Regions from separate parts of the Streptosporangium sp. NPDC050284 genome, predicted to be linked through region 1. Evidence: riboswitches for the same ligand, from Rfam matches in the RefSeq annotation. Region 1 holds a riboswitch; each other region holds the start of a gene.

Region 1 (7,263 bases):
GAGACCATACCCGAGCTGCGCAGCCTGATCATGCGTTTCCCGTTCCACGAACGGTTCCGCACCCTGCTGATGCTCGCCCTCTACCGGACCGGTCGCCAAGGGGAGGCGCTGGAGGTGTTCCAGGAGACCCTCGTGCTGCTCGACCGGGAGCTGGGAATCCTGCCGGGCCAGGAGATGAGCACGACGCACACGCGAATTCTGCAGTCCGACCCCTTCCTGATGTCCGTCGACGCCGTACTGGAATGTCTGGGGGAGGTCGGCCTGAAGGCCGCGCATCGGTGAACCAGGGGCCGGCGCCGTCGACGAGGAGTTCGGAGGTTTGGACGCGCCGCGATCCGGCCCGGTGCGCCGACCCGGCCGCCGCGCCCCGGTTCCGCAGACCTTTGGCGCGCCTCCGGGCGACGGGACACCTACTCCGGCGATAGTTGTGCCCCGCCCCTCGCCCCGTATCGTCCCCACCAGTGATCCCGACGGTATGAGGAAGGATCGGCATGAGCGACGACGCGGTGCGACGCGTTTTCCGGACGGTCGACTCGTTCGACCCCGACGAGTTCGTGCGGTTGCTGGCCGAGGACGCCACGTTGGTGTTCGGCAACGCGGAGCCGAGGGCGGGACGCGAGGCCATCGCCGCCGGGTTGCGGGAGTTCTTCTCCACCATCGGAGGCCTGCGGCACAGGATCGTGCGGAACTGGCAGGTGGACGCCGACGTCATCGCCGAGACCGAGGTGACCTACCGGCGGCTCGACGGCACGGACGTCAGTGTCGTGGCCGTATCGATCTGGCGCACCCGCGACGACGGCCTGATCTCGGACTACCGCATATTCGTCGACCTCGCCCCCCTCCACACGGGCGTGGACGCCGTCGAGCCCGCGTCCACGGGTGCGGCGCCCGCCTTCGCCCACGGGGGCGCCCAGGGGTGAGCCGCCGCTCACGAGACCGGACGCCGCCCCGAAGATCAGTACATCGAGATGTGCGGATGGTCGAAGTGGTTGGCCGTGATGCCGCCTCGGTTCGACATGAACCTCCAGCCGGAGCCGTGGTTGATGCGCTGGCGCCAGATCACGTACTTCACGCCGAGTTTGGCCTTGTTCTTGATGGCCCAGGCGGCGATCTCGTCGCCGAGCGCGAGGTTGGCGGCCGTGGGCATCGCGCCACCGGCGCTCATCATGAAGTCGCAGGCACGGCCCAGAGGATGCTCGCCGCCGTCGTTGACGGCCCGGTAGCAGCCGACCGAGTACGGCAGGTTGAAGCGCCTCATGACGGCGTTGCGCATGATCCGGGTGCGGTCGGTGATGTTGTCGGGGCCGGTGGGCAGCTGCGGCGCCCAGCTGCCGTCGGCGCGACGGCCGGAACCGGTGGGGGCGAGGCGGTCGAGCTTGTTCTTCATGTCGCGGATCAGCTTCTCGGCCTTCTCGCGCTGCGCCTGCACCTCCTTGGCCTCGTCGCCGATCTCGTCGGTGAGCCTGGCGGCCGTCTCGGCCGCCCTCTTCCTGCGTTCGATGCTGTTGACGAAGCCCTCCAGGTGGGCGGCCTGCTGGGCCGTGAGCTGCTCCATCACCGCGGCGGCGCCCATGTCGCCGGAGAACATCAGCGCGGGCAGCCCTCCGCCGCTGCTCTGGTAGCGCAACTGGACGATGGAGTCGACCTCCCGCTTGGCCTCGACGTAGGTCTTCTCGGCCTTTTCCAGGTTCTGCTTGGCGACGATCTCGGCCTTCTGCGCCATCTTGAGCGACTCGCGGGTGGCCGCGTAGGTCTCGATCAGCTTGTCGACCTGCTTGCCGAGCTTGGCCAGCTCGGCGCGGAGCTTGGCCTCGGTGGGCTTGGGGTCCGCGCTTCCGGCGGTGGGGGCGCCGATGGTGAACACGACGATCGAGCTCAGGCAGAGGGCCAGAGACGCACGCCGACGGAACGTGGGGGACGGGGCCGCCACGCACTCTCCTCTCCTTACGCCTACCGGGTTAGCTGACGGGTTCGGGCTGGAGGAAGCCCTTCCACCGAAGTGGTTTCACCCCAGGTGCGGTGGTTCCCCGGCTCCCGGGCAAGGTGCCCGGGATTAGGCAAATCAGCGTTTACAGCCGATGTGGGAAGGATAGTAGTGGTAAACAGCAGGTCATGCGACCTCAAGACGAGACCAAGCGGTAATCAGTTCGTGACAACAGAGCGCAGCAGATGTGCTGTCGCCTCGGGCGACACGTCGTTGACGAAGGCGCCCATCGCCGACTCCGACCCGGCGAGGTATTTCAGCTTGTCCGGCGCGCGGCGGATGCTGAACAGCTCCATGTGCGCGTACGACAGATCACGGCCGGTGGAGGCCGGTGCCTGGTGCCAGGCCGCGATGTACGGCATGGGCACGCCGAAGATCCCGTCGAGGCGGCGGAGTACGTCGGTGTAGAGGGGGCCGAACGCCGCGCGTTCCCCGGCATCCAGCGCGACCAGGTCGGGGACCCTGCGGTGCGGGTAGAGGTGGACCTCCACGGGCCAGCGCGCCGCGGCGGGGACGAAGGCCGTCCAGTGCTCGTTCGAGCCCACCACCCGGATCTCGGCCTCACGCTCCGCGGCCAGGACGTCGGCGAACAGGTTGCCGCCCGTCCGCTCCCTGTGGCGCTCGGCCGCCCCGAGGGTGAGCCTGGTGCGCGGGGTCACGTAGGGGTACGCGTAGATCTGGCCGTGCGGGTGGGCCAGGGTGATGCCGATCTCCGCCCCCCGGTTCTCGAAGCAGAAGACCTGCTCCACGCCGGGCGTCGCCGACAGCTCCGCCGTACGGTCGACCCAGGCCTCCATGACCAGTTCGACCCGCTCGGGGGAGAGCCGCGAGAACGCGGAGTCGTGCTCGGAGGTGAAGCAGACCACCTCGCACCTGCCGACCCCCGGACGGACCTCGCTCAGCCCTCCGATCGGCCGGTGGTCGCCCGGCTGGGCGGAGAACGAGGGGAACCGGTTCTCGAAGACCACCACCTCGTAGTCGGAGGAGGGGACCTCGGTGAGATTGCCCGGGGTCGACGGGCAAAGCGGGCACTCGTTGGCGGGGGGCAGGAAGGTGCGGCTCTGGCGGTGCCCGGCCACCGCGATCCACTCCTCGGTGAGCGGGTCGTAGCGCAGCTCGGAGGCGGCGGGGCGGGGCGGCAGGTCGCGCCGGTCGGGTGCCGTGCGGTCGGCGTCGTCGCGCCGGTCGAAGTAGAAAAGCTCCCGGCCGTCGGCCAGGTGGGTGATCGTACGCTTCATCGGCCGGCGATCTCGCTCTCCCGCTGGGGTTCGGTGATGATCATCTCGCCCACCGAGGCGGCGAGCTCCTCGCGGGCCTCCTCGGTCATGCCGGAGTCGGTGACCACGATGTGGGCCTCGGCCAGCTCGGCGATCGTGCTGATGCCGACCGTGCCCCACTTGGTGTGGTCGGCGAGCACCACCAGGCGGTGCGCGGAGGCGACCAGCTCGCGGTTGGTCTCGGCCTCGAGCAGGTTGGGGGTGGTGAATCCGGCGCGGGTGCTCATACCGTGCACGCCGAGGAAGAGGGTGTCGACGTGGAGGCCGCGGATCGCCGAGACCGCGACCGGGCCGACCAGGGCGTCGGAGGGAGTGCGGACCCCGCCGGTCAGCACGACCGTGCGGTCGGCCCTGAGGGAGCGGTGGAAGACGTCGGCGACCCGGATCGAGTTGGTGATCACGGTCAGCTCGGGCACGTCGACGAGGTGGTGGGCGAGCGTCCAGGTCGTGGTGCCCGCGGAGAGCGCGACGGCCGTGGCCGGCCGGACGAGCCGGGCGGCGTGCCGGGCGATCGTCTCCTTCTCCGCCTGCTGGCGCACCGACTTGGCGGCGAAGCCCGGTTCTTCGGTCGAGCCGGGCCCTGCGGCGGTGGCGCCGCCGTGGACCTTCTCCACCAGGCCGCGCTCGGAGAGCACCTCAAGGTCGCGCCGGATCGTCATGTCGGACACGCCGAGCTCCCGGACGAGATCGGCGACCCTGACCCCGCCGCTGCCGCGCACCCTTTCCAGGATCGCCTGCTGCCGCTGCTGGGCGAGCATTGACTCACTCCCCTTAATCCACCAGATTCCACCAAAATACCACGACCAGGTGGGGGAGGTTGTTGGATTGTGATGGTCGGCCGCTCACAGTCGATCAAGCTCCGCCGTGATGTTCGCCCTCGCCTCCCCCTCCAGGTCGGCGACATGGAAGATCACCGGAAGATCGAGCAGCGAGCGCAGCACGGCGGCCCTTCCCGCCCTGAACGCGTCGTCGGGGACGAAGCCGTACTCCTCGCGCACGGCCGCCGCGTAGGCGGCGTAGACCTCGGGGGAGGAGCCCAGGATCGCCAGGTCCGCGTCGGACAGCACGGCCCCGTCCGTGTCGCCGGACGCGGGTGCGTGCGTGACGGTCAGCCTGACCAGCCGGGCGACCGTCGCCACATCCTCTGCGGGCATCCCCAGCTCCGGCAGCGCGCGCTCGGCCAGCCTCGCGCTCCGCTCCTCGTTGTCCGCGCGTCGCGGGTCGTAGACGGCGTCGTGGAACCAGGCCGCCATCCGTACGAGGTCCGGGTGCCCTGCCTGGTCGGCGAGGGCGTCGACATGGGTGAGCACCGCCTCCAGATGGGCGGTCGTGTGATACCTGCGGTGCGGCTCGTCGTACCGGGTGATCAGTTCGCGGCCGAGGGGGTCGGCCCCCGCGCCGGCGAGGGATCGCCAGCGGGCCATCAGCTTCTCGCTCATGTGACGGAGCCTAGAGTCCGGCCTGACGGGTGAGGAGCCCGGTCACGCGTCCCGTCCAACGGGTGGGGAACGTCAAGACCGGGGAAACGCCGGGGAAATACGGTCCACCGGAGCCGGACCGATCGCCGTCCAGGCCTTGTGTCATGGGCGTTCCAGGAGGAATGTGAAGGTCTGGGCGAGTGAGATCGAGTCCCGTACGGATCCGGAGGAACCTCGGCGAAGGGGTGGTCGGCATGGGCAGACGAGCACGCAAGGCCAGGGCACGCAAGAAGCGCAGGGCCAACCACGGCCGGCGGCCGGCGGCCGGCTGACGGCACGCGCTCCGGCGGTCAGGCGCGGCGGCCCCAGGAGGCGAGCAGCAGGGTCTGCGGGTCGGTGTCTGAGGGAGGCTGCCGGTGCTCCCCGGTGGCCGCGGCCTGCCGGTAGCCGGGCTCCGCGTCGCTGAACCAGGTGGCGCAGGCCTCGACCAACTCGGGATCGAGACGCTCGTCGGCGCCGATGGCGCGGGCCAGGTCCCAGGTGTGGATGAGCGCGTCGGCGAACAGTTCGGTGATGTACTCCCGGCCGGACACGTCGCCGAACGGCAGGTGGACGAGGCGGCCTGGGGCGTGAACGCCTGTCGCCGCCTGGATGGCGGGTACGGCCGAGGTGTCGAAGGCCTTGATGGGATCGTCGCCCAGCAGGTCCCCCTCGAAGGCGTCGCCGACGTCCGCGGAGGTCCCCCCGGCCAGCAGCACGGGGGCCCACAGGTTCTCGCCGACCACGTGGTTGACGAGAGCACGCACGTCCCAGTCGACGCACGGGGTCGGGTTCTCCCACTGCGTGGGGCCGATCCGATGGACAAGAGCGCCGAAGTCCTCCAGTGCGCGGTGGTAAGCCTCGGGTACGTCGATGGTCATCATGCCCCTCCCGATGCCCTCCCGGGTTTCCTCCCGGCTCTCATCTTGACCGTAACCCCTGAACAGCCAGTAGTCATCGCGTCAATGGACATGACCGGCATGCCCGAGGTGCCCAAGGAATTCCGTAGGGTGCACACCTGACCGGGGAGCTTCATTCCACGGTCAGATCGACGTCAGCAGTAAGTCACGATATTTCGCGAAACTTCACCTCATGCGCACCATGACTTTCACCCGGGTAGCCACCGCGGCGGTCACCGGCCTGCTCCTTCTGCCCCTTTCCGCGGTTCCGGTCACCGCCGAATCCGGCCATGGGGGCATCACTTCGACGCCGAGCGGCTGCGGGCCAGGGGAGTGCGGATCACCGGCCCCGGCGCCACCGTGGCCCAGGATCTGGAGCCGGAGTACGTCACCGTCGACGGCGACACCGCTTATGTGACCCTTCAGGAGAACAACGCGCTCGCGATCGTCGACCTGAACCGGGTCGTGGTTCGCGACGTCGTCCCGCTGGGGCTGAAGGACTGGTCGAAGAGCGGGTTCGACGCGTCGGACAAGGACGGGAAGATCGACATCAGAGCCCGGCCGGTGAAGGGCGTGTACCAGCCCGACGCGATCGCGCACTTCCGCGACCGTGGGCGGACCTACCTGGTCACCGCCAACGAGGGCGACGGGCGCGAGTGGGGCTGCCACGCCGACGAGGTCAGGGTCAAGTCGCTGAACCTCGCGCTGCCCGACGCGGAGAACCTCAAGAAGGACGCCGAGCTCGGCCGGCTGAACGTGGCCGCCGACTCGCCCAGGGACGCGAACGGCGCCTACACCGAACTGCACGCGTTCGGCGCCCGCTCGATTTCGGTCAGGTCCACCTCGGGAGCGCTCGTCTGGGACTCCGGCGACCAGTTGGAGCGGCTCGTCGCCGGGGAACTGCCCGGCGCCTTCAACGCCGACAACGAGGAGAACGACTCCTTCGACAGCCGCAGCGACAACAAGGGCCCCGAGCCCGAGGGGATCACGGTCGGTGAGGTGCGTGGCCGGACCTACGCCTTCGCCGGGCTGGAGCGGGTCGGCGGGATCGTCGCCTACGACCTGGGCGACCCGCGCGCCCCGCGCCTGGCCGGCTACGTCAACACCCGTGACTTCACCGGCTCGGTCAAGGACGGCACCGCCGGGGACGTCGGTCCCGAGGGCGTGCTGTTCATCCCCGCCTCCGACAGTCCCACCCGCCGCCCGCTCCTGGCGGTCGGCAACGAGGTCAGCGGCACCACCGCCCTCCACGAGATCCGCTGAGGGCTCGCCTAGGGCAGCCTCTGCTCGATCCAGACGATCTTGCCCTTCGGGGTGAGACGGGATCCCCAGCGGTGGGCGAGCCAGTTGATGAGGTGCAGGCCGCGGCCGGTGTCGCTGCTGGTGGACGCCTCCCGCATGACCGGCTCCGACACCGATCCGTCGGACACCTCGCAGACCAGCGTGGGCCCGCGCAGCAGACGCAGCTCGACCTCGCCCCGGCCGTGCTCGACCGCGTTGGCGACCAGCTCGCTCACCATGAGCTCGGTGTTGTCACTGAGCGAGGACAGTCCCCAGTCGTCGAGCGTGGCCCGGACGAAACGGCGGGCCTGGGAGGCGGAGCGGGGGTCGGAGGGCAGTGACTTCTCCGCGAAGTCCTTCTCCGT
Region 2 (7,263 bases), 230 kb from region 1:
CGCCTGCTTCCCGTCCACCGTGACGGTGTAGTAACTCGCGTCGCCCTTGAAAGGACAGTAGGTGGCGGTGTCGGTCCGCTCCAGCAGCGAGCGGTCGACGTCGGCGATCGGGATGTACTGCACCGGCGGGTACGCCGCCTCCCGCAGTGTCAACGCGCTCCGCGAGTCGGCGACCACCCGGCCTGCCACCGAGACGACGATCCGGGCCGGGTTCGGCGTGATCGTGATCGGGTGACTGGGGCTGGGCTCCAGGATGGGCTTGTCGGTCATGACGAGACCCCTTTCTGTCATGTCCAGTCTGCCGGACCCCGGACCCCGGACCCTGAACCGCGTCGCCATCCCCCTCCCTGGTGGTGTCGACCCCGCTCAGGCGGGGCCGACGCCGGAGATCTGGTAGCGAGACACCTCGGCATCGCGGATCATCGTCTCCTGGTCGTCGCTCGGCCCGGAACCTCGGAAGGCGTCGAGGGTCTCCTCCGACTCCCACCGCTCGTAGACGTTGATCCGGCCGGTGTCCACGAGGTCGGCGCCAAGCGTGAAGTCGAGGCAGCCGGACGCGGCGCGGGCCTGCTCGATCACGCTCACGCATCCCTTGAGGTAGTCGTCACGGGCATCGGGGGCGACACGGATCCAGCCGGAGATAATGATCATGCCAGCAGGGTACGGCCCGCCACTGACAGAACCGGCTCCACGGGCACGCGTGCACCCTTTCCGTGTTGTCCTGGCCCCCACCGCCCCTCCTCGTCGGTCGCGTATATACGCGTATATAAAGGTGTCCGCCTTCCGCACCGGTCGCGCATTCCAGACGTCGATCCTTCCGCACCGGTCGCGCATCTCGGGCGTCGATCTTTCCGTGCCGTTCGCGCATATCAGGCGTCCGCCGGGCACGTAGGATTCGACGGCTGGGCAGGCGACGACGAGGACGACGAGGACGACGAGGACATGGTGTGAGCTTTGATCTCGGGGTCTGGTTTGCGGCCGGGCCGATCACCGCGCGGGAGGCCCTTCTTCGATATCTCGCCTGGGACGAGAGCGGAGCCGCACCCGGTGAGCCCCGCCCGGAGGTGGCGGCCTTCTACGAGGAGCTGACGGCGCTCTTCCCCGACCTGACCGTCGAGAACTACGGCGCCTCACCGTGGTCCGAGCCGCTCACCGTGGGCGAGGACTTCGTGCTGATGAACGCGGTCTTCCCACGGGCGGGGGAGGTGTGCCGCGTGGTCCTGGAGATGACGCGGCGCCACCCCCTGGTGCTCTTCGAGCCTTAGCTCTCCGGCTTCGTGGGCCCGCCCATTACCCCGAGACTCACGGCGCCCTCGCGAACGCGGCCTGTAGCCCCGAACGGTCTCGTTGAGCGTTGAGGGGTGGCACCCGCTCGGCCCTGTTCCCCTCTGTACCGATAATTTTTGCCTGGACCAGGGCAGAACTGTCCCTCGGGATGGTTGACAGGCCAAAATTGATCCGTGGTCAGGATCGGATCGGTAGAGATGAGCGATTGCGAGCGTGAGAGACTCCCGCCAGTTCTGGGCCAGCTGTTCGCCGATGGGGGAGAAGGAGCCCACGAAGGTGAGGGGGACGGGGGCAGGAGGCTTTCGGTGGAGTTGCCGCCGGGGGACGTGGTGTGGCCCGACCCCGGTTACGCTCAGCTCGCGGTCCGTCGCCGTCCGGCGTTCTGGCTGAGTGAGGTGACGGTCTCCGGCGAGTACTGGGCCCGGCTGAGGGCTCAGCACGAGCAGTCGGGCCTGTGGCCGGTTCTGCTGGAGGACTCCGTCCAGCCCTGGTCGGCCGGCCAGATCGCCCCTGACACCGCCGCTCAGATCGACAACTACAACGCCGCCGCGTTCATGGCCGAGGTGTGGTCCGACTGGATCGCGAGGGCGACCCTGGACCAGCTCGAACTTCTCGACCCCTACGGTCCCGAGTGTCCGGGCCCGGCGCCCGGGGGAAGGCTCGCCGCCGATCCCGGTGTGGTCGCCGACTGGTACGCCGGGTTGGTGGCCGAGCGCAGGACCCCGCTCGGGCTCGTCGCGGTGGAGCGCGGGGCCGACGCCCTGGCCGTGATGGGCTGGCAGGGCGCCCTGAACCACAACGAGTGGATGGTCCCGCTCGCGGCCGTCGTACGGAGCTGGGAGGAGAGGTTCGGGGTGCGGGTGGTCGGGATGGGTTTCAACACCCTCGACCTCAGCGTCGCCGCGCCTCCGACGACCTCCGAGCACGCCCTGCACGTCGCGGCGGAACACTGGACGTTCTGTCCCGACAGCATCATCCAGGGGGCGGGGACCCTCATCGACTACGCCGAGCAGATCAAGGGCAGGAACGCCTGGTCGTTCTGGTGGGACTGACCGGACGGGGATGACCCGGGGGCCCATCCCGGATCTCGGGGAGGAGCTTCGTCCGGCGGGACGGGCTGTCGGCCGCCGGTGGAGGCCCCCGCGCGGGTCCGGGGGCGGGGGTTCTCGCGGCGAATGACGGCATGGGGAAGGCGTTCTCGCTGGTAGGGCGGGTGCCGACCTGGCGGGGCGATCGATGGGGCTTCCTTGAAGCTTTTAGGTAGATCTTCTGGGTTTTTCGTGGTGTTTGCTTTGCTTTGTCCGATTTGGTGGGTAGTGTCCACTGTTATCGGTTGGCGACCTGCCCTTCACAAGAGGAGGCGGCCGGCCGACGTCGAATCCCGAGGGCCCGCAGGGCTCCGGAGCCGGGGAACCAATTTTCCGGGGTGAATCCGCCGCGAACGCGCGGCGGTAGGGCAACTCCACCGCCCGAACCCGTCAGCTAACCCGGTAGACGAGATGGAGAGGAGATCCCCTCATGGATCACCGCGTCACCACGTCGGTGGACCCACTGTCCGCACCGACCACCTGAACTTTCACGCCGCCCCCCGCCCCTCGACCCGCCGCGCCTGATCGCGGCATCTTCAGGACCGTGCTCCGCGTAGCGATCGGCTGATCCGACTACGCCACCTTTTCCGATGAGCGCGTCCCCGCCGGTGCACCCCTTCGGTGTTCGCACACGGCCGCCCCGTTCCCTCGTGAAAGAGCCCTTTCTCCATGCACCCCTCCTTTGGTATGCACAAGAACGACCTGAACAAGCCCCGTCCGGGCGAGCGACCCTCGTACAGGAACACCTCCCTCGGGCGCGGCCTCGCCGCGGCCCTCACGGCCGCGAGCCTTCTCCTCTCCGGCGGTGTCGCCCTGGCGCTTCCCGCCTCCGCGGCCCCCGCCTCCACCCGCCTCGCGAACGACCCCGCGGCCGCCGCGCCCGCCGGTACCGAGGCCGTTCTCCTCCAGGGTGCGACCACGGCCTCCTACTTCTGGGACGACTCCTCGGGCCGGGCCGGTGACACCGGACTGCCCGCCAGCGGCAAGCCGATGCAGAAGGGCATGATCGCCAGCCCGAGCTGGCCCCTGTTCACCGAGGGATACGTCCTCTACAAGGGCAAGAAGGCGAAGTTCTTCGTCGGCGACCGCGGCCCGGGTACCCCCTCCAACCGGGGCATCATGATCGACATCGACGCCAAGACCTTCGCCGACCTGACCGGCGGCACGTTCAACTCCCGCACACTCGGCGTGGACGGCAACGGGGGCATGGGCCACATCGACATCCAGTACGTCGTCACCAAGTGGGGCAACGGCACGGGGATCAAGAACCACCCCGTCGCGTTCTCCACCGGCGCGTGGAACCGCAGGGACACCAGCCCGGCCCAGCCGCCGACGACCGTCTTCGCGATGGCGAGGAAGCTGGGCATCGGCCTGCAGACCCAGCTGGTGAGTGCCGAGGCGCGGCCCTGGCTCGGCAAGCCCAAGGTCATGGTCGAGCACGTCTCCGAGCATGTCCCCGACGGCGTGGCCGCGGAGAAGAACTGACCCCGACGGCGCGACAGCCGGGAAGAACCGGCCTCCGCCACCGCCACCGTCCCCGGCGGCGTGGCGGCCCAGAAGAACCGACCCCTCCGTCACCGTCCCCGAGGTGCGGAGGGTTCCGGTGCGGTCCGCGCCTGTCGGGGCGCGAACCGCAGCGGAGGATCAGACTTCGAGCTTCTCCTCGATGCCGCGCAGGCTGTGCCGGGCGAGCGCGAGGTTGGCCCGGCTCCGGTCGAGGGCCAGGTAGAGGAACAGCCCTTTACCGCTCCGGCCCGAGATCGGGCGGATCACGTGATACTGCGTGCCGAGCGTGATGAGGATGTCCTCGATGCCGTCCTTGAGGCCGAGCGACTCCATGGTCCGCATCTTCGCCCTGACGACCTCGGTGTTACCCGCGGCCGCGACCTGGAGGTCGAGGTCCTTGGACCCGCCGAGCGCGCCGAGCGCCATTCCGCTGTTGTAGTCGACGACGACCGCGCCGATGGCGCCGTCGATCGCCATCATCTCCTTGAGCGAGATGTCCATGTTGCCCATTACTGTCTCCGATCACTGGGATATCGATGTGCGTGAGCTGACGGCGGCGAGTCTGTCCGCCGTTTTGCGGCCCTCCAGCCTGAGCAGCCCGAGATTGGTCCCCGGGCGTGCCAGGACTGTGAGAACGATCTTGGGTCCGGCGGCGTAGAACGCCGCGTAGCCGTTGGTTCCGGAGATCAGCGTCTCCTCGAAGGCGCCCTTGCCGGCGATGCCCGTCATCCGGCGGCTCAGGGCGAGCACCGCGGAGGAGAGCGCGCCCGTCTGCTCGATGTCGTTTCTCAGGTCGCTGGCTATCGTCAGGCCGTCGACACTGCACGCGATGCTCCCGTCCACGTCGGGTACGCGTTCTCGCAGCATCGCCATCTCACGGCGTATCTCCTCGCGCAGTTCCACCGGCATCCTCCTTCCGATCAACTTCAGCGTCCGTAGCCTTATCGGCATGTGACCGGGCTCAAGTCATTGCCTCCAATGCGTTCCTGAGCCGGATGAGCAGGTTGACGTCGGCCGGGTCCCCGTTCGCCCTGGGGATCCGCTCCGACGTCTCCACGGAGCCCGTCCCGGCCGCCGGGATCTCCGTGGCGCCCTTCGTCCGCCTGGGCAGCGGGTCCGGCGCGGCGGGGGCCTCGGCCGGACCGGGCTCCGGGACGCGGAGCAGCCCGGAGGAGGCGAGCTGTCGTACGGCGAGCAGTACCGAGTACGCGGGACGGCCCAGCTTGCGCGCCAGTTCGGCCGGGGTCGCGACGGAGTCGGCGCCGACGAGCACCTCCCACTGGAGCGCGCTCAGCACCACCCGGTGGGCGTCGATGCGCTCCACCGGGACGACCGGGAGCGTGTCCAGTTCCGCGGACGGCCAGATCTGTTCCAACTGCGCCTTCCTCCGCTCGCACTCCCGGAGCAGGCCGGTCGCGTCGAAGTACCACTGCGGTCCGAGCCAGTGCCGCTCTCCCCGCCGGAACCTGGGCCGGTGCCCGGTGGCCCGCAGCAGGAAGTACGCGGCGTCGAGCACCGTGCTGAGCACGCAGAACTCCAGCTCACCCCTGGTGAGCAGGCCCTGGACGATCAGCCGCTCGCCGCCCGTCGGCTGGGGCTCCCGCGACTCCCGCGGCTCGGGAAGGGGCGCGGGGTCCGGTCGCCTGCGGGTGGTGGCCTGCCTGACCTGCCGTACGGCGTGGGCGGATATGCCGCGGCAGGCGCCCAGCAGGTCCTCCAGCCGAGGGGCGGACGCGCTCTCGGCGTAGGTCACGCGGCCGTCGGTGAGGTAGATGACCCCCGCCTTGCCGAGCCGCAGGGATCCGGTGGCGTGGTCGCCGGCGAGCCCGCTGAGGATGTTCTCGACGCTGGGCATGGGCTCACGTCGATATCAGGCGGCCGGAAAGGGCCTGGAGGCGGTGGCGGGCCAGTGCCAGGTTCGAGCGTTCCAGATCGAGCCTGACGTAAATGACGAGCGGGCCGTCGAACGGCGTTTCCAGCGGCTTCAGTAAATGGTGTCCGCCGTCCGTGGTCACGATCATGTCGTTGATCCGGACCGTGCCGCCGGGCACGGTGACGGCGAGCCCGTCGAGCGTCGCGCGCAGGGTCTCGCTCAGCCCCGCGGCCGACCTCTCCACGTCGGTGTGACGGCTCGCACCGCCGGCGGCCACCGCGGTCCCGCTGGTCTGATCGATGAGGATCGCGTCCAGGGCCCCGGGGATGGCCATTACCTCGGTGAGACAGTCTTCGATTCCGAGCACGTGCTCTCCCTTGCCGACGACTTCGAACGTCGCCCGGTCAGCGTAGGGAAAACCCTCGGAAACCACTCTCTCCGACTGGGGGTTTCATGGGAGAAGGGGGAGGATTCACCACCCCGAGGGGAAGTTATGCACCCCGGATGGAAATCAACCCTTTAGTCCTCGGCGATGAGTGCCTTTTCGTCCGGCTTGAAAATGAGAATGTTCTTCACATAGGAATTCACCGCGGCGGGCAGGCCGACATCGGTCCCCGCCTCCTCCGACATGTACCAGCGGTGGTCGAGCACCTCATGGAAGAACTGCGCGGGCTCCAGCTTGCCCCGCATCTCCTGAGGGACGGCCTGCACCGTGGGCTGGAAGACCTCGGCAAGCCAGCGGTGGGCCACGATCGCCTCGTCCTCGTGGCGAAGACCGTGTGACACGCGGAAGGAGTCGAGGTCGTTGAGGAGGCGTCTGGCCTGGTTCTCCTCCACGTCCAGGCCGGTGAGCCGCAGCAGCCTGCGCTGGTGGTGCCCGGCGTCCACGACCTTGGGCCTGACGATGAGCCGCCCGGTGCCCGCCTTGCGGCGGACCATCATCTCCGCGACGTCGAACCCCAGGGAGTTCAGCCGGCGGATCCGCTGGTCGATCATGTGCCAGTCGACCTCTTCGATGATCTCGTCGGAGGTGAGCTCGCTCCACAGACGGTGGTAGCGGCGGCAGACCGAGTCGGCGACCTGCTCGGGGTCGATGGAGGAGTGCAGCAGCCCGCCCGCCTCCAGGTCGAGCATCTCGCCGAAGATGTTGGTGTGCGCCACCTCGATGTCGTACAGCCGCTGCCCCTCGCTGATCATGGGGTGCAGTTCGCCCGTCTCGGCGTCGACCAGATAGGCGGCGAAGGAGCCCGCGTCCCGGCGGAACAGGACGTTCGACAGCGAGCAGTCGCCCCAGTAGAAACCGCTGATGTGCAGCCGTACGAGCAGTACGGCGAGGGCGTCGAGCAGTCGGTTGAGCGTCTCTGGGCGGACCGTCCCCGACATGACCGCGCGGTAGGGCAGCGAGAACTGCAGGTGCTGGGTGATGAGCGCGGAGTCGAGCGGCTCGCCGTCCGAGCCGGTCCGCCCGGTGACCACGGCGACCGGCTCGACGGACGGGGTGTCCATCCG
Region 3 (7,263 bases), on a different contig from region 1:
CCTTGGGGTTGGCTCCCGGCCAGCCTCCCTCGATGAAGCCGACGCCCAGACCGTCCAGGTGACGCGCGATGGCCAGCTTGTCGGCCACCGTGAGGTTGAGCCCTTCCTGCTGGGCACCGTCACGGAGAGTCGTGTCGTACACGTGGAAACGATCGTCGGCCATGTCAATCTCCTTCGCGGTTCGATGATTCGCCGCGCGCTCTTCGGCTTCTGGAAACAAAAATGACCCCTCACGGACGTGAGAGGTCTGCGCGCCGGCGGTGTCCCTTTTCAGCCGGCGCGCCTGCCGATAATGAGCAGACCGTAGAACATGATGCTTCGGAGTCTGCCACACGCCGACGCCATCTGACACATTGATCTCAGGATCCGAGACCTACGGCGTGCCCGCACGGCACCGGACACGACCTGGAATCACCCCCGTCGCCGTCCGGCACGGGCGAGAATGGGCCCCATGAAGGCGACTTACCTCGACCCCACCGTGGGGCAGTATCTGCTCGCGCACACCAGCCAGCCCGACGACGTCCTCGACGCCCTCGCCGTCGAGACCCGCGAGCTGACCGGCGACAACGCGTCCATGCAGATCTCCCCCGACCAGGGGCGTTTCCTTACCATGATCGCCCAGCTCTGCGGCGCCAGGAACGCGGTGGAGGTGGGCACCTTCACCGGCTACTCCTCCATCTGCCTCGCCAGGGGGCTCGCCCCCGGCGGCGGGCTCACCTGCTTCGACGTGAGCGAGGAGTGGACGGCGATCGCCCGGAGTTACTGGGAGAAGGCGCAGGTCGCCGACCGCATCGAGCTGAGGATCGGGCCCGCGGCCGAGCGGCTGCGCGAGCTTCCAGAACACCCGGCCGTCGACCTGGCGTTCATCGACGCCGACAAGGTCAACTATCCCGTCTACTACGAGATCCTCATGTCGCGTCTGGCCCCCGGCGGGGTGATCCTCGTCGACAACACCCTGTGGAGCGGGCACGTCGCCGATCCCACCAGGGACGACGAGACCGTGCGACACATCCGCGAGTTCAACGACATGGTGAGCGCCGACGAGCGAGTCACCTCGATCATGCTTCCCATCGCCGACGGCCTCACCATGATTCGAAAGCACTGACGAAAACTTTCCCTAATCGTGGGCAGAAGAAAACCCTTCCGATTACTGTAAGCGATGTGACAAACACGTTGCGCCCACCCGCGCGGAGGGAAGGATGAGCTCATGGCCAAGACCCTGGAACGCCGCGAGGCGAAGCTCGTGTCCACCAACCATCAGGAGCTCGAAGCGCACTACCAGAGGACCTGCGACCAGTGGCCCGACCGTAAGGTCGAAATCATCAACGGCCGGATCGTGGTGAGGGAGTTGCCCACACTCAACCACGCCAAGAGCATCCTGCAGTTGTTGATCCAGCTCATTCCGTTCGCCACCGAACAGGGCTGGCACCCCGTATACGACGTCAAGCTCTTCCTGGGCGTCCAGAAAGATCGTTATCGGCCCGATCTCCTTGTCGTGCCGAAGTTTCCCCGCATGTGGGACGAGGAGAACGTCTATGCGGAGGAGACGCTGCTCGTCGTGGAGGTGGTCTCCCCCAGCAGTCGGAGCGACGACCACGTCACCAAACCAGAAAACTGCGCGATCGCGGGGGTTCCGCTCTATCTGGTGATCGACGCCACCCAGAATCTCGCCCGGCTCCTCAGCCATCCCGGGGAGAGGGGCTACCAGCAGCAACACCAGGTGACCCTTGGAGAGCCCCTCGAGCTCCCCGCTCCCTGGAACCTCACGATCGACACCGGCAAGCTGACCGAAGGGTAGGCCCGCTCGGTGGGAGACCCGGCCGGGTGGGAGGCCGGGGCTCCTGCCGAGCGAGGTCCCCGGACGCCTCGACCGGGCCCCTCCTGCACGGGATCGGCCCTGTACTCCGTACGCGACCTCGATCAACCTGAAGCGATCACTCGTCGCACCGGATCGGACACGACCGCTGACCGGCGACGACGCGACGCGTGCGGAAAACGGGGGCAACGGATCGTGTGGACCCAGCCGCACGCTCCGTCGCCCTCGACGTCGATGGAAGGTGGTCAGCAGATCTTGTGGACCCAGCTGTGCGGGTCGGGACGGGTCCCGTACTGGATCCCCACGAGCTCCTCGCGGATCTTCGAGGTGACCGGCCCCTGGGTGCCGTCGCCGATCGTCCAGGCGCGGTCGGCGCCCTTGACCGAGCCGACCGGGGTGACGACCGCGGCGGTGCCGCAGGCGAAGACCTCGGTGAGCTCGCCCGTCTCGCAGCCCTGCTGCCACTCCTCGACCGACAGTCGCCCCTCCTCGGCCTGGAGGCCGAGGCCGGAGGCGAGGCAGAGGATCGAGTCACGGGTGATGCCGGGCAGGAGCGTGCCGGTGAGTGCCGGGGTGAGCAGGCGGTCTCCGTAGACGAAGAACAGGTTCATCCCGCCCATCTCCTCGACGTAGCGGTGCTCGCCCGCGTCCAGCCAGACCACCTGGTCACAGCCCTGCTCGACGGCCTGGCGCTGGGCGACGAAGGCCGCCGCGTAGTTGCCGCCGCACTTGGCGAAACCGGTGCCGCCGGGGGCCGCGCGGGTGTACTCGGTGGAGAGCCAGACCGTCACGGCCTGCCCGCCCCCGAAGTAGGCCGCCGCCGGAGAGGCGATGACCATGTACTTGTAGCTCCTGGACGGGTAGTTGACACCGAGCGCCGGCTGCGTGGCGATCATGAAGGGGCGCAGATAGAGGCTGTGCCCCGGCGTGGTCGGGACCCACTCGCGGTCGGTCTGGACGAGCAGCTCCAGCGACTCGACGAACGTCTCCTCGGGCAGCTCGGGCATGGCCATCCGCAGCGCGGAGCTGTTGAAGCGGGCGGCGTTCGCCTCCGGCCGGAAGGTCACGATCGCGCCGTTCTCCTGGCGGTAGGCCTTGAGTCCTTCGAAAAGCTCCTGCGCGTAGTGGAAGACCGACGTCGCGGGGTCGAGACTGAGCGGGCCGTACGGCATGAGCCTGGCGTCGTGCCAGCCCTCCCCCTCGGTGTAGTCGATCGAGATCATGTGGTCGGTGAAGACCTGACCGAACCCGGGGCTCGCCATTACCTGCTCGCGCTCTGCCGCGGTGCGAGCGTGGTCGGAGAGCTGCACGTCGAAGCTGAGCTTCTGAGCGGTGGTCATCGCACGGATCCTTCTCTTGAGGTCTGGCTTACCCTTGGGTCCATTCTGCGTCGGACCGGGTAACGGGAAACTACTCCATCTATGCCGAAAACCGGCAGTGCTGGAGAAACAAAAAACGCGCCTGGCGGCTCAGGTGAGCCGCCAGGCGCGTCGGGGTCGAGGGAGGCGGCTTCCTCAGCCGGCTACTCGGGCGGTGATGTCGTCGCCGATCTCGCGGGTGGTCCGGCCGGCCCGTCCGGCAGCCCGGTCGACCAGGTCGTCGGCGACGGCCTGCTCGACCCTGGCGGCCTCGGCGGCCATGCCGAGGTGGTCGAGGAGCATGGCGACCGACAGGATCGTGGCGGTCGGGTCGGCCTTGCCCTGGCCCGCGATGTCGGGGGCGCTGCCGTGAACCGGCTCGAACATGCTCGGCGCGGTGCGGTCGGGGTTGACGTTGCCGCTCGCCGCCAGGCCGATGCCACCGGCGATCGCCGCGCCGATGTCAGTGAGGATGTCGCCGAAGAGGTTGTCGGTGACGATCACGTCGAAGCGCTCCGGCTGGCTGACGAAGAACATCGAGGCCGCGTCGACGTGGCAGTAGTCGGTCTGGACCTCGGGATATTCCAGGCCGACGCGGTCGAAGGTGCGGGCCCAGAGGTCGCCGGCATAGGTGAGCACATTGGTCTTGTGGACCAGCGTCAGCTTCCTGCGGGGGCGGCCGAGCGCCTTGTCGAAGGCGTAACGCACGACGCGCTCGACGCCGTAGGCGGTGTTCAGCGACTCCTGGGTGGCGATCTCGTGCGGCGTGCCCCTACGCATCACGCCACCCGCTCCGGCGTACGGGCCCTCGGTGCCCTCGCGGACGACGATCATGTCGATGTCCTCGGGGCCGGACCTGCCCAGCGGCGTCTCGACGCCGGGGAAGAGCTTGACCGGGCGCAGGTTCACGTAGTGGTCGAGCTGGAAGCGGAGCTTGAGCAGCAGGTCGCGCTCCAGGATGCCCGGGGGCACGCTGGGGTCGCCGACCGCGCCGAGCAGGATCGCGTCGTATCCGCGCAGTTCGTCGAGGACCGGGTCCGGCAGGGTCTCGCCGGTTTCGTGGTAGCGCTTGGCACCGAGGTCGTAGGTGGTGGTCTCCACCTTCGTGCCGACCGCTTCGAGGACCTTCAGCCCTTCGGCGACGACCTCGACTCCGATTCCGTCCCCGGGGATGACCGCCAGGCGAATGTTACGCGAATCCATGCAGGCACCCTACCGGTCCGTCTCGGTGATCGAACACCGGTCTCACTCTGCGGACGTGTCCACACGGCGAGCTCTCTGATCGTTTTATCCTTTTTTGCTATGCATTGACCGTTTCGGGAGGTTTCGTTATTGTCCTCCCATTCACATCACTGCCTAATCCGTACGGGCCACCCCCTGACCGAGCCCACACGGAGCCGGGGAACCACTTTTTTACGGGATCTACCGCATCCCGAGAACGCCGCTCCTCCCCCGGAGCGCGTTCCCGGTCGTCATCAGGTGGATCCCTTGGGGCGAATCAGCGCGTTCTCGCGCCGTAGGGCGACCTCCACGCCCGAGCCCGACAGCTCACCCGGCCGGCCTTATGGAAGGAATCATCCTGTCCGGCACAGTTCTCCCCCGCGTCCTGTCCATCTCCGCCTCCCTGATCCTCACCGGCGCCGCGGTGTGCGCGACCTCGACCGCCGCCCTGGCCGCCTCCCCGCCCCCCGCCCCCGGGCCCGCGGCGCTCAAAACCCCCACGCTGAAGGAAACGCTGAAGGCCATGGCTGTCAGGCCCGCCTGGCAGAAGGCCGTGAAGTGGGCCATGTCCAAGCGCGGAACGCCCTACGTCTGGGGCGGCACCGGCAACGGCGGCTTCGACTGCTCCGGCCTGATGCTCCGCGCCTACGGCGCCGCCGGGATCAAGCTCCCCCGCGTCACCAACGACCAGTACGCCGCCTTCTCCAAGAAGATCGCCTGGAAGAATCTCAGGCCCGGTGACCTGGTCTTCTTCAGCGGCCTCGGCCATGTCGGCATGATCACAAAGCCCGGCTACATGGTTCACGCCCCGCGGAGCGGCGACGTCGTCAAGGAGGAGAAGCTCAGCTCCTGGCGCCGCGCCGCCTTCTCCGGCGCGGTCCGCCCCGACCCGCAGGGGGTCCAGCTGGCCAAGCGGGTCGAGCTCGCGACCGAAATCGTGCCCGGCGGATGAGACACGCCGGAGGATCGCCGCCGGGAGGCCGTGGAGACCCCGGTGACGGCGAGAACGGGCTCAGCGGGTGGGGGCACCACCGTTGTCCCTGCGGTCCAGAGCGGTCTGGAGCGCGTCGATGGCCTCGTCCTCTGTCTCCTCGGGACGGTTCCAGGGATACATGTCGTACATGGCGAATCTCGTCTCGGTCGCACGCGAGCAAGGAAGGTGGTCAAGTCTCCGGTCGGGACTCCGACCAGGCCTGATGTCGAGGGCCCGGATCACGGACCGGTGACGGGGGCTTGGAGCCGGCAAGCGCCACGACACCGCGGCGAGTCGCCGGCCTGCCCCTGTCAGGCCTCGCCGCGGCAGGTAAGAATTACGAGAACCTGGCGCATTTGATTCCAGGTTACCTGCTCACGGAAACACCGTCTCGTCCGGCGTACACACTTCTCACATACTGAGACGAGATGTGGCCGCCGCCCCGGTCATCGGGGCGGCGGCCACACCGGTGGACCACCGTCGCGTTTCCCGCACGCGCTCCCCGATCGGTCCGGGGTGATCGCATGTCGTCCTGGATCAAACCGCGACGACGCGGCACGCGCGGGAAACGGGGCTAGTCGGCCAGGTCGGCCGAGCGACCGCTGTCGGCGCCGATCTCCGCGCTGATCTGGTCGATCACCTCGGCCGGGATCGCGGTGTCGACGGTGAGGGCGATCAGCGCCTTGCCGCCCTTGGCGTCACGGGCCACCTGCATCGAGGCGATGTTGATCGAGTGGTCGCCGAGAATGCGGCCGACCACGCCCACGATGCCGGGACGGTCGGTGTAGGTGAAGAACGAGAGGTGGTCGGTCGGCTCGATCTCCATCTGGTAGCCGTTGACCTCGACGATCTTCGTGATCTGCCTCGGCCCGGACAGGGTGCCGGAGACCGAGACCGTGCGGCCGTCGGCGAGAACGCCGCGGACCGTCACGACGTTGCGCCAGTCGGGGCTCTCGGAGCTGGTGACCAGCTCGACCGACACGCCCCGGTCCTTGGCCAGCAGCGGGGCGTTGACGTAGGTGACCGAGTCCTCGACCACGTCGGTGAAGACGCCCTTGAGCGCTGCCAGCTCCAGCACGCGGACGTCGTGGGAGGCGATCTCGCCGCGTACCTCGACGTCGAGCTTGGTGGCGACCTCGCCCGCGAGTGCGGTGAACACCCGGCCGAGCTTCTCGGCGAGCGGCAGACCCGGCTTGACGTCCTCGGCGACGGCACCGCCCTGGACGTTGACCGCGTCCGGCACGAACTCCCCGGCGAGGGCGAGCTTCACGCTGCGCGCGACCTGGGTGCCCGCCTTCTCCTGGGCCTCGTGGGTGGAGGCGCCCAGGTGCGGGGTGACGACGACCTGGTCGAGCTCGAAGAGCGGGCTGTCGGTAACCGGCTCCTTGGGGAACACGTCGATGCCGGCGCCGGCGACGCGGCCCTCCTTGATCGCGGAGTAGAGGGCGTTCTCGTCGATGATGCCGCCCCGGGCGACGTTGATGAGGCGCACGTTCGGCTTGACCGCGTGGAGCTCCCTGTCGCCGATGAGACCGATGGTCTCCTTGGACTTGGGCAGGTGCACCGTGATGAAGTCGGCCTCGCTCAGAGCCTCCTCGAGCGAGACCAGCCGGACGCCCATCTGCGCGGCGCGGGCCGGCTGCAGGTAGGGGTCGTAGGCGATCAGCTCGACACCGAACGGCTGGAGGCGCTGCGCGACCAGCTGGCCGATCTTGCCGAGGCCGAGGATCGCGACGACCTTCTCGTCGAGCTCCACCCCGGTGTACTTCGAGCGCTTCCACTCGCCGCCCTTGAGCGCGGAGTGCGCCTGGGCGACGTTACGGGCGGAGGCGAGGATGAGGGCGACGGTGTGCTCGGCGGCGCTGGTGATGTTGGAGGTGGGCGCGTTGACGACC
Region 4 (7,263 bases), on a different contig from region 1:
ATGACCCGCTCGATCTCCTTCTCCCGGCCGATGACCGGGTCGAGCTTGCCCTCACGGGCGGCCTGGGTCAGGTTGCGGCCGAACTGGTCCAGCACAAGGGAGGTCGACGGTGCGGCCTCGGTCGGACCGCCCGCGGCGGCCGGCTCCTTGCCCTGGTAACCGTGGAGCAGCTGGATGACCTGCTGCCGGACCCGGTTGAGATCGGCTCCCAGCTTCACCAGCACCTGGGCGGCGACGCCCTCGCCCTCACGGATGAGGCCGAGCAGGATGTGCTCGGTGCCGATGTAGTTGTGTCCCAGCTGCAGGGCTTCGCGGAGCGACAGCTCAAGGACCTTCTTGGCACGCGGGGTGAACGGAATGTGCCCCGACGGCGCAGACTGACCCTGGCCGATGATCTCCTCGACCTGCTGACGCACACCTTCAAGACTGATGCCGAGGCTCTCCAGAGCCTTGGCGGCAACGCCTTCACCTTCATGGATCAAGCCAAGAAGAATGTGCTCCGTACCGATGTAGTTGTGGTTGAGCATCCGGGCCTCTTCTTGGGCCAGGACGACAACCCGCCGTGCGCGGTCGGTGAACCTCTCGAACATCTCGTCGCTCCTCACAGAGCGGTCAGGCAGGTCCGGGATATCCGAGCCCTGTCATCCCGCATGGTAGCCCCGACCCGGCGACCGCTCTATGCAGAAGACGTTCCCCGAGCGCAGGGCGTTCACCCTCCATCCAACTACTTATGGGGGGTGCGATGTTCCCGCTACGCCGCAAGCGAACGACGTTTGTCTTCCAGTAAAACGCATCATGCGGTCATGGCCGCCACCGGACCCCACCGTGACCGCCATAACCGCATGATTCACTCGATCTACTGAGCCGATCTAGTGAGCCTGCTCGTACTGCTCGACGATCTTCGAGGCGATCCGACCGCGCTCGCTGACATTGAGTCCGTGAGACTTCGCCCACGCCCGGATGTCGGCGCTCTTCTCTCGCGTGAGTGCCCGCGCTCCGCCTGCGCGACGGCGGCGGGGAGCCAGGGCGCCGGAACGGCGGGCGCTCTGCACGAAAGGCGACAGGGAGTCGCGGAGCTTCTTCGCGTTAACGTCACTCAGGTCAATCTCATAGCTGGTGCCGTCAATCGCGAAGGCGACAGTCTCATTGGCCTCGCCCCCATCGAGGTCGTCGATGAGAATCTCCTGGATCTGCTTGGCCATCTACACAATCCTTTCGCGGAGTATTGTTTCATTCGCAAGCTAAACATATACCCGCGATCGAAGAGCGGCAATTCCAGGAGCTCGGCGATTCTCACAGGCAACCGAGACTCACCGGTCGAGCCTCCCGTGGATCAGCTCTTCTGCGACTCGGGGTCGGGCCGTTTTGCCGGACGTCGGCCGGCGGCTTCACTCCGAAGTAGCTTGACGACTCCGAAGATGAAGGCCCCGCCGACGACCGCCGGGGGTATCAACGCGGACAATACGTCGTACATTCGTCCTCGCTCCGCACCGTGGGTGGCTTTCTGGGGACCATGAAAATATGGCGGCGGCTCTCCGGGCCTCGCGGGCGCGCCCGATCGGTGGAACCGCCCATGGATGACCATAGCGCCACCGACCGGCGACACGCGTCACAGGGGCGACCATGCCGTCTTCCTCCAGCCTAATGCTTCTCTCCAGCTCTCTTACCGGTTGTGGTCGTAAAGGCACGAGGAAAAACCAGGGGGGCCATCAGGTGATCATCATCGTCGCCGTAATACCAATGCCGCACGGCTTCCGCGCCGCCGCACCATCGACCTCCCGGCGACGAAGTCCCTGCTGAAGGGGCTGTCCGCCGGGATGAACAACACCTTGCCATGGAGCCTGAGATCGCCGCCGGTGACTTCATCGCGAGAATGCCCTCCGTCGGCAGAACGCCCGGACGGGGAGCCGCTCGCTTCATCACCCCGGTGTGAACCGATGTGACACAAGTGTATGGAACAAGACGGATCTTCAACACTTTCTTGCCAAGAGTACGACCCACTCCGGCACGGAGTACATAGTCGTAGACCGTATAACCACCAAACGCGATGCACTCCTCAGACAACCTCGCCAACACCGGGCGCCCCGATCCGGATCCGTAAGAAGGACTTCACCGGCTGCCCCGAACACACGGCGGAAGGCGAAGAAGAGAATCCGGCGCGGGGTCACCGAGGATGCCGGAGGCGCGCGGCACCGGCCATTCGGCGAGTAGTGCGCGAACCCCCGACGGGGACGGATCCGGCATTGACCCCTCATAGGACACCTGGGGCGGACGTGAGCCCGTTGTGGGCAACGTACGCGAATATTCCGGCGAGCGGGTCGAGAGTCGGTCATAACTTCCCCCGCGTTGCTCAGGGCGCGGCAAATGGTTTTGAGGCTTCCGCACCCCTCGGCCCCGAGCCTCTTACGGGCCCCTAAGGACCCCCGTTTTCTCACCCGCGCACGAAAACGGGGCCGGCGGTTGAACCGCCGGCCCCGTTATTCAGGGGACTACTTGATCTTGACGACGACCGTCCCCGCCACCTTGTCGTGCAGGGCCTGCTGCAGTGGCTTGTCCCACAGCAGCCACAGGACGTTCACGAGACTGAAGATGTTGAAGACGAAGCCCACGAAGGGGATCCAGCTCAGGAACTGCGGGCCGAAGAACACCCCGGCGCGCTTGACCGCCATGTCGGAGCCGAGCCCACCGGGCGGCAGGGCGCCGCCGACCGGCACGACCTTGATGCCCATGACCATCTTGCCGACCGTCTGGCCGCCCCTGCTGAGCATGAGGAACTCGTAGGCCATGTAGATCGACGCGCTGATCAGTGCGACGAGGAGCGTGGCGAGGAAGGTCCCGCTCCCCTCCGTGACCGTCGTGCCGTTGAAGGTGGGGGCGGTCACGAGCATCGCGGTCAACACCGTGGTGACGATGACCCCCGGGATCGCCAGGATGATCACGTCAATGAGCCTCGCCAGGAGACGCTGCCACCACTCCGCGAGCGGGGCGGGCGCCCCGGGAGGACCGCCGTACGGCTGACCGTAGCCCTGCTGCCCGTACGCGGGCTGCTGGCCGTAGCCCTGCTGGCCGTAGTCGGGCTGCTGCCCGTACGACCCCGTCCCACCCTGCTGGCCGTAACCCTGCTGCCCGTAGTCGGGCTGCTGGCCGTAACCCTGCTGCCCGTAACCGGGCTGCTGGCCGTAACCCTGCTGGCCGTAACCGGGCTGGGACTGCTGCCCGTAGCCGGACTGCTCGTGGGACGCCTGCTGGCCGTAGCCCGGCTGCTGCCCGTACGACCCCGTCCCACCCTGCTGGCCGTAACCCTGCTGCTGCCCGTAGTCGGGCTGCTGACCGTAACCTTGCTGCTGGGACGCCTGCTGGCCATAGCCCGGCTGCTGCCCGTACGACCCTGTCCCACCCTGCTGGCCGTAACCCTGCTGCTGCCCGTAGTCGGGCTGCTGGCCGTACCCCTGCTGCCCGTAACCGGGCTGCTGGCCGTAGCCCTGCTGCCCGTAACCCTGGCCGTAGCCGGGCTGGCTCTGTCCTGGGCCGGTGTTCGGCTGTGAGGCCTCCGACCGATATCCCATGACCGTTACGTCGGGATCGAGTTCGCCAGCGGCTCGACCCGCGTTGTGCTGTCCGTAATCCGGGTGCCCCGACGGTGTGCGATCGCGGTCGGGATCATCCTGTGGATACGGCGGCTGTCCGGTGCTCACCGCGTCACCTCACTTAGACTGCGCATGTGGCAAATGTCAGACGCACATGCTTGCTGCTGCACAAGGTATCGACATAGGTATCGACAGTCACCTTTCCGATCAGTCAGCTCTAAAGTCATCACAGTCGGGCTCACGTGTCAGGTGGAGCAGCATCCGGGTGTTTCCCAAGGTGTTGGGCTTGACGTGCTCCAGATCGAGAAACTCCGCCACACCCTCGTCGTAGGAGGCGAGAAGCTCCGCGTAGACCGCGGGGGCGACGGGCGTGCCCTGGATCTCGCGGAAACCGTGCCTGGCGAAGAAGTCGACCTCGAAGGTGAGACAGAAGACCCGGCGCAGGCCCAGCTCCGCGGCCGTGCGGATGAGGGCGGAGACGATCCGGTGGCCGATTCCCATCCCGCGACGGGTCGGATCGACGGCCACGGTGCGGATCTCGGCCAGATCCTCCCAGAGGACGTGGAGAGCCCCGCAGCCGATGACCGCCCCCTCCTTGTCGGTGGCGACCCAGAACTCCTGAACGTCCTCGTACAGGGTGACGGTGGCCTTCTCCAGCAGGCGTGGGCCGACGCCGCCATAGGTGTCGACGAGCCGCCTGATCGCGCGGACGTCCGGAGTCCGGGCACGACGGACCGAGACCTCGGCGACCTCTACGACCTCGGCGACCTTGATCGCCTCGGGCAGGGGCGGGTCAGGCTCCGCCCCCTCGGGTCCCGCGCGTCGCTCCCCGCCGCTCGGGGTGCGCACGACCGGCACGGGAGAATGCTCAGCAAGCTGCTCCATGACCGTTCAGCGTACGTCCTCACCGGTCTTCAATTACGGCTCCTCCTTAACTCGCGGCACACCCCCCTCACATGACCGCCGGTAATCGCTTTACCACACTGGGCGCGCGGCATCTCACGTGTGCCACAGCTCACCTTTGGTACGGTCCCGGACCTGGGAAGACCTTCGCCACGCCCCCACCAGGGAGGTAAAGGCAGCGTAATGGCCATGTTGATCATATTGGCGTGTGATCTTTCCGTGACACTTCGGTTGCGAAACCTCCACTGAATTCGCAGTTCTGGTTGAGCAGGAACCACGGGTGCACTAATCTCCGTGCTCGATGTCAGAGACGTAAAAGCCTGACCCGCCGAATCCCCCACCACGGGGAACCGGGGACCCACCACGTCCTTCGGGGTGAATCCGAGTGCCACCGGCGCACTCGGTAGGGCTGCCTCCGGCCCGAACCCGTCAGCTAACCCGGTAGGCGGCCGAGGAGAGGAGCCCGTTGGTGAAGCGCGAGCGCGACCGCGGAGGAAAGAACGCGGGCGACGACGCCCGCCGTCGAGAACGCGCGCCGCGCGGGCTGCGCCGCCGTATGGCGGTCATCGGCCTGGCATTCGCCACCCTCACTCTCGGCACGCCGCTGGTCGCGGCCACCGCCGACCCCGAACCCAGCCTCCAGCAGCTGGCCAAGCAGGCCGAGAAACTGCACGAGGAGATCGGCGTCCTCGCCGAGCGATACAACGGCGAGCGGGTCAAGCTCAGGCAGGCCCAGCGGGCCGCGGAGAGCGCCGAGAAGATCCTCGCGTCGAGCGAGTCGGAGCTGGCCTCCCGCCGCACCAAGGCCACCCTCCTGGCGCAGAGCACCTACATGTCGGGCGGCCTGAACTCCGGGCTCGCCTTCACGCAGGCGACGGACCCCGACACCTTCCTCGATCAGGCCACCACCAACTACGCACTCCAGCAGCAGCAGAGCGAGGAGGTCGCCCAGGTCGCCCGGGCGATCGAGGCCGCCGAGCGGGCGAAGGCCGGCGCCAAGGCGAGGACGGCGGAGGTCAAGGAGCTCCTGGCGGAGATCGACGGCAACCGGACCAAGATCGAGCGTCTGGTCGCGCGGGTCGAGAGCGACCTGTTCAGCGAGGTGCGTGCCAGGGCCGTCGGCAACAGGGGCGCCCGGGTGAAGACCAACGTGCCCATCGTGGGCAGCGGCAAGGCCGCGGAGGCGACCCGCTGGGCGCTCACCCAACAGCTCAAGCCGTACGTCTGGGGCGCCGAGGGTCCCAACTCCTTCGACTGCTCCGGGCTGGTCATGTGGGCCTACCAGAAGGTCGGCATCAGCCTGCCGCACTACACCGGTGACCAGTGGACCGCCGGCACCCACGTTTCCAGGAAAGAGTTGCGCCCGGGAGACCTGGTCTTCTTCTACAGCGACCTGCACCATGTCGGGATCTACATCGGCGCGGGTCTGATGGTCCACGCGCCCCGGACGGGTGACGTCGTCCACATCACCACGATCGACAACCGGCCCTTCGTCGGAGGCGTCCGCATCGCCGCCTGAGCGTGCCCCGCCCCGCCCTCCTGCCCGCACGCGTGCCCGGCCCGACCTGCCGGGCACGCGTGCGGTGCCGTGTCAGATCAGGCGACGGCGGGCGGCCCAGGCGACGGCCTCGATCGCCGTGGCGACACCGATGCGGTCGCAGATGCCTCTCAGCCTGCGCCTGACGGTCCGCCCGCTGATGTCGAGGCGACGCCCCACTCGATCAACCGTGACACCCTTGGCGAGCTCAGCCAGCAGCACGAGGTCGTCATCGCTGAGACCGATATCGCTCATGCCCAGAGGGCCGTCGCCATGGCGTGAATCCACTTCTGGATATGCCACCAAGAGTCACTCCCCCCACTCTGGAAACCGGGTGCGAGACGCCGGAAATGAATACCGTCCGCCAGGAACGGTAAACGCCTCGTTCAAAGGTCGTCAAGTTCTGCTCTTCATAGCGCGCGTCCAGTATTGACATAGTAGGCGCTACATGAAGTACTCATGATATGTCAGTGCCTTTGCGGCTATGTCATGACCCGTCCTGGGCGCGAGCCGGTAGGCACCCCTGGCTGCGGCGATCGAAGTCCCGGCAGAACAAGATTTTGCGGGGTCCCCGCCTCGCCGGGCACGTCGGAGCCGGTCCTCCGGAGATCCGGACCGCCCACATTTTTCGGTAAAAACCGATCTCTTCCCGATACTCTTCGGCCAGCACGACCATCCGCTACCTTGACGACACACCACGAAAAATACGGAAATATGAGGGTCAAGGAAGCAGCTTCACGACATTCGCGAAGTATCACGCGATGACGGTGGGACGCGAAAGCGATATTGGACGTGCTGGAAATGGATTTCCGCCCCACACGGAAAGGCGGCCGACATTACGTGGGCCCATGGGAGCGACGGCCGTTCCCGGCCCCCCGATCTCGTCCCGGCCGCCGATCTCGTCCCGTCCGTCCCGGCGTCGGCCCCGTGGCACTCACGGCGACACCGCATGAAAACGGCGTGGGGGGGGGGGGGGGGGGGGGGGGGGGGCCCCCCCCCCCGCGCGCGGGGGGGGGGCGGGCGCGGGGGGGGGGGGGCGCCGCCCCCCCCCCCCCCCCCCGGCCGCGGCGGCCCCCCCCCCCCCCCCCCCCCCCCCCCCCCCCCCCCCGCGCGGGGGCGGGGGGGGGGCCCCCCCCCCCCCCCGCCACCGTAAGATCCCTGCGTGTCGCCCTTCGCCGGGCTCAGGCGGTCGGCTTGACCAGCGGGAACAGGATGGTCTCGCGAATGTTCTTGCCG

Evidence for each region. Region 1 has a riboswitch for cyclic di-AMP ahead of ACIBH4_RS15605 (hypothetical protein). Riboswitches for the same ligand answer to the same signal wherever they lie in the genome.
Region 2: linked by a shared signal. The riboswitch ahead of ACIBH4_RS14510 (hypothetical protein) and the one ahead of ACIBH4_RS15605 (hypothetical protein) in region 1 are both predicted to bind cyclic di-AMP.
Region 3: linked by a shared signal. The riboswitch ahead of ACIBH4_RS20505 (C40 family peptidase) and the one ahead of ACIBH4_RS15605 (hypothetical protein) in region 1 are both predicted to bind cyclic di-AMP.
Region 4: linked by a shared signal. The riboswitch ahead of ACIBH4_RS31480 (NlpC/P60 family protein) and the one ahead of ACIBH4_RS15605 (hypothetical protein) in region 1 are both predicted to bind cyclic di-AMP.

What each region holds. Positions count from the first base shown of each region.
Region 1 is NZ_JBITIZ010000005.1:497,037-504,299, forward strand. Features, by position in the region: gene ACIBH4_RS15595 (AfsR/SARP family transcriptional regulator) at 1-282, shown strand, start outside; gene ACIBH4_RS15600 (nuclear transport factor 2 family protein) at 492-920, shown strand; gene ACIBH4_RS15605 (hypothetical protein) at 956-1,930, opposite strand; cyclic di-AMP (ydaO/yuaA leader) riboswitch at 1,934-2,070, opposite strand; gene galT (galactose-1-phosphate uridylyltransferase) at 2,143-3,222, opposite strand; gene ACIBH4_RS15615 (DeoR/GlpR family DNA-binding transcription regulator) at 3,219-4,019, opposite strand; gene ACIBH4_RS15620 (metal-dependent phosphohydrolase) at 4,104-4,700, opposite strand; gene ACIBH4_RS15625 (hypothetical protein) at 4,880-5,011, shown strand; gene ACIBH4_RS15630 (TIGR03086 family metal-binding protein) at 5,030-5,599, opposite strand; gene ACIBH4_RS15635 (choice-of-anchor I family protein) at 5,900-6,880, shown strand; gene ACIBH4_RS15640 (SpoIIE family protein phosphatase) at 6,889-7,263, opposite strand, start outside.
Region 2 is NZ_JBITIZ010000005.1:267,121-274,383, forward strand. Features, by position in the region: gene ACIBH4_RS14490 (DUF427 domain-containing protein) at 1-270, opposite strand, end outside; gene ACIBH4_RS14495 (antibiotic biosynthesis monooxygenase family protein) at 367-651, opposite strand; gene ACIBH4_RS14500 (hypothetical protein) at 948-1,265, shown strand; gene ACIBH4_RS14505 (DUF4253 domain-containing protein) at 1,593-2,339, shown strand; cyclic di-AMP (ydaO/yuaA leader) riboswitch at 2,650-2,799, shown strand; gene ACIBH4_RS14510 (hypothetical protein) at 3,045-3,860, shown strand; gene ACIBH4_RS14515 (hypothetical protein) at 4,020-4,391, opposite strand; gene ACIBH4_RS14520 (roadblock/LC7 domain-containing protein) at 4,404-4,784, opposite strand; gene ACIBH4_RS14525 (hypothetical protein) at 4,843-5,736, opposite strand; gene ACIBH4_RS14530 (roadblock/LC7 domain-containing protein) at 5,741-6,121, opposite strand; gene ACIBH4_RS14535 (DUF4032 domain-containing protein) at 6,274-7,263, opposite strand, start outside.
Region 3 is NZ_JBITIZ010000008.1:213,527-220,789, reverse strand. Features, by position in the region: gene cimA (citramalate synthase) at 1-163, opposite strand, end outside; gene ACIBH4_RS20525 (O-methyltransferase) at 452-1,105, shown strand; gene ACIBH4_RS20520 (Uma2 family endonuclease) at 1,208-1,798, shown strand; gene ACIBH4_RS20515 (branched-chain amino acid aminotransferase) at 2,062-3,156, opposite strand; gene ACIBH4_RS20510 (3-isopropylmalate dehydrogenase) at 3,331-4,377, opposite strand; cyclic di-AMP (ydaO/yuaA leader) riboswitch at 4,518-4,751, shown strand; gene ACIBH4_RS20505 (C40 family peptidase) at 4,739-5,347, shown strand; gene serA (phosphoglycerate dehydrogenase) at 5,943-7,263, opposite strand, start outside.
Region 4 is NZ_JBITIZ010000016.1:108,190-115,452, reverse strand. Features, by position in the region: gene ACIBH4_RS31500 (ATP-dependent Clp protease ATP-binding subunit) at 1-590, opposite strand, end outside; gene ACIBH4_RS31495 (Lsr2 family protein) at 870-1,202, opposite strand; gene ACIBH4_RS31490 (RDD family protein) at 2,490-3,566, opposite strand; gene ACIBH4_RS31485 (amino-acid N-acetyltransferase) at 3,795-4,361, opposite strand; cyclic di-AMP (ydaO/yuaA leader) riboswitch at 4,807-4,954, shown strand; gene ACIBH4_RS31480 (NlpC/P60 family protein) at 4,960-6,009, shown strand; gene ACIBH4_RS31475 (LuxR C-terminal-related transcriptional regulator) at 6,082-6,282, opposite strand; gene lysX (bifunctional lysylphosphatidylglycerol synthetase/lysine--tRNA ligase LysX) at 7,209-7,263, opposite strand, start outside.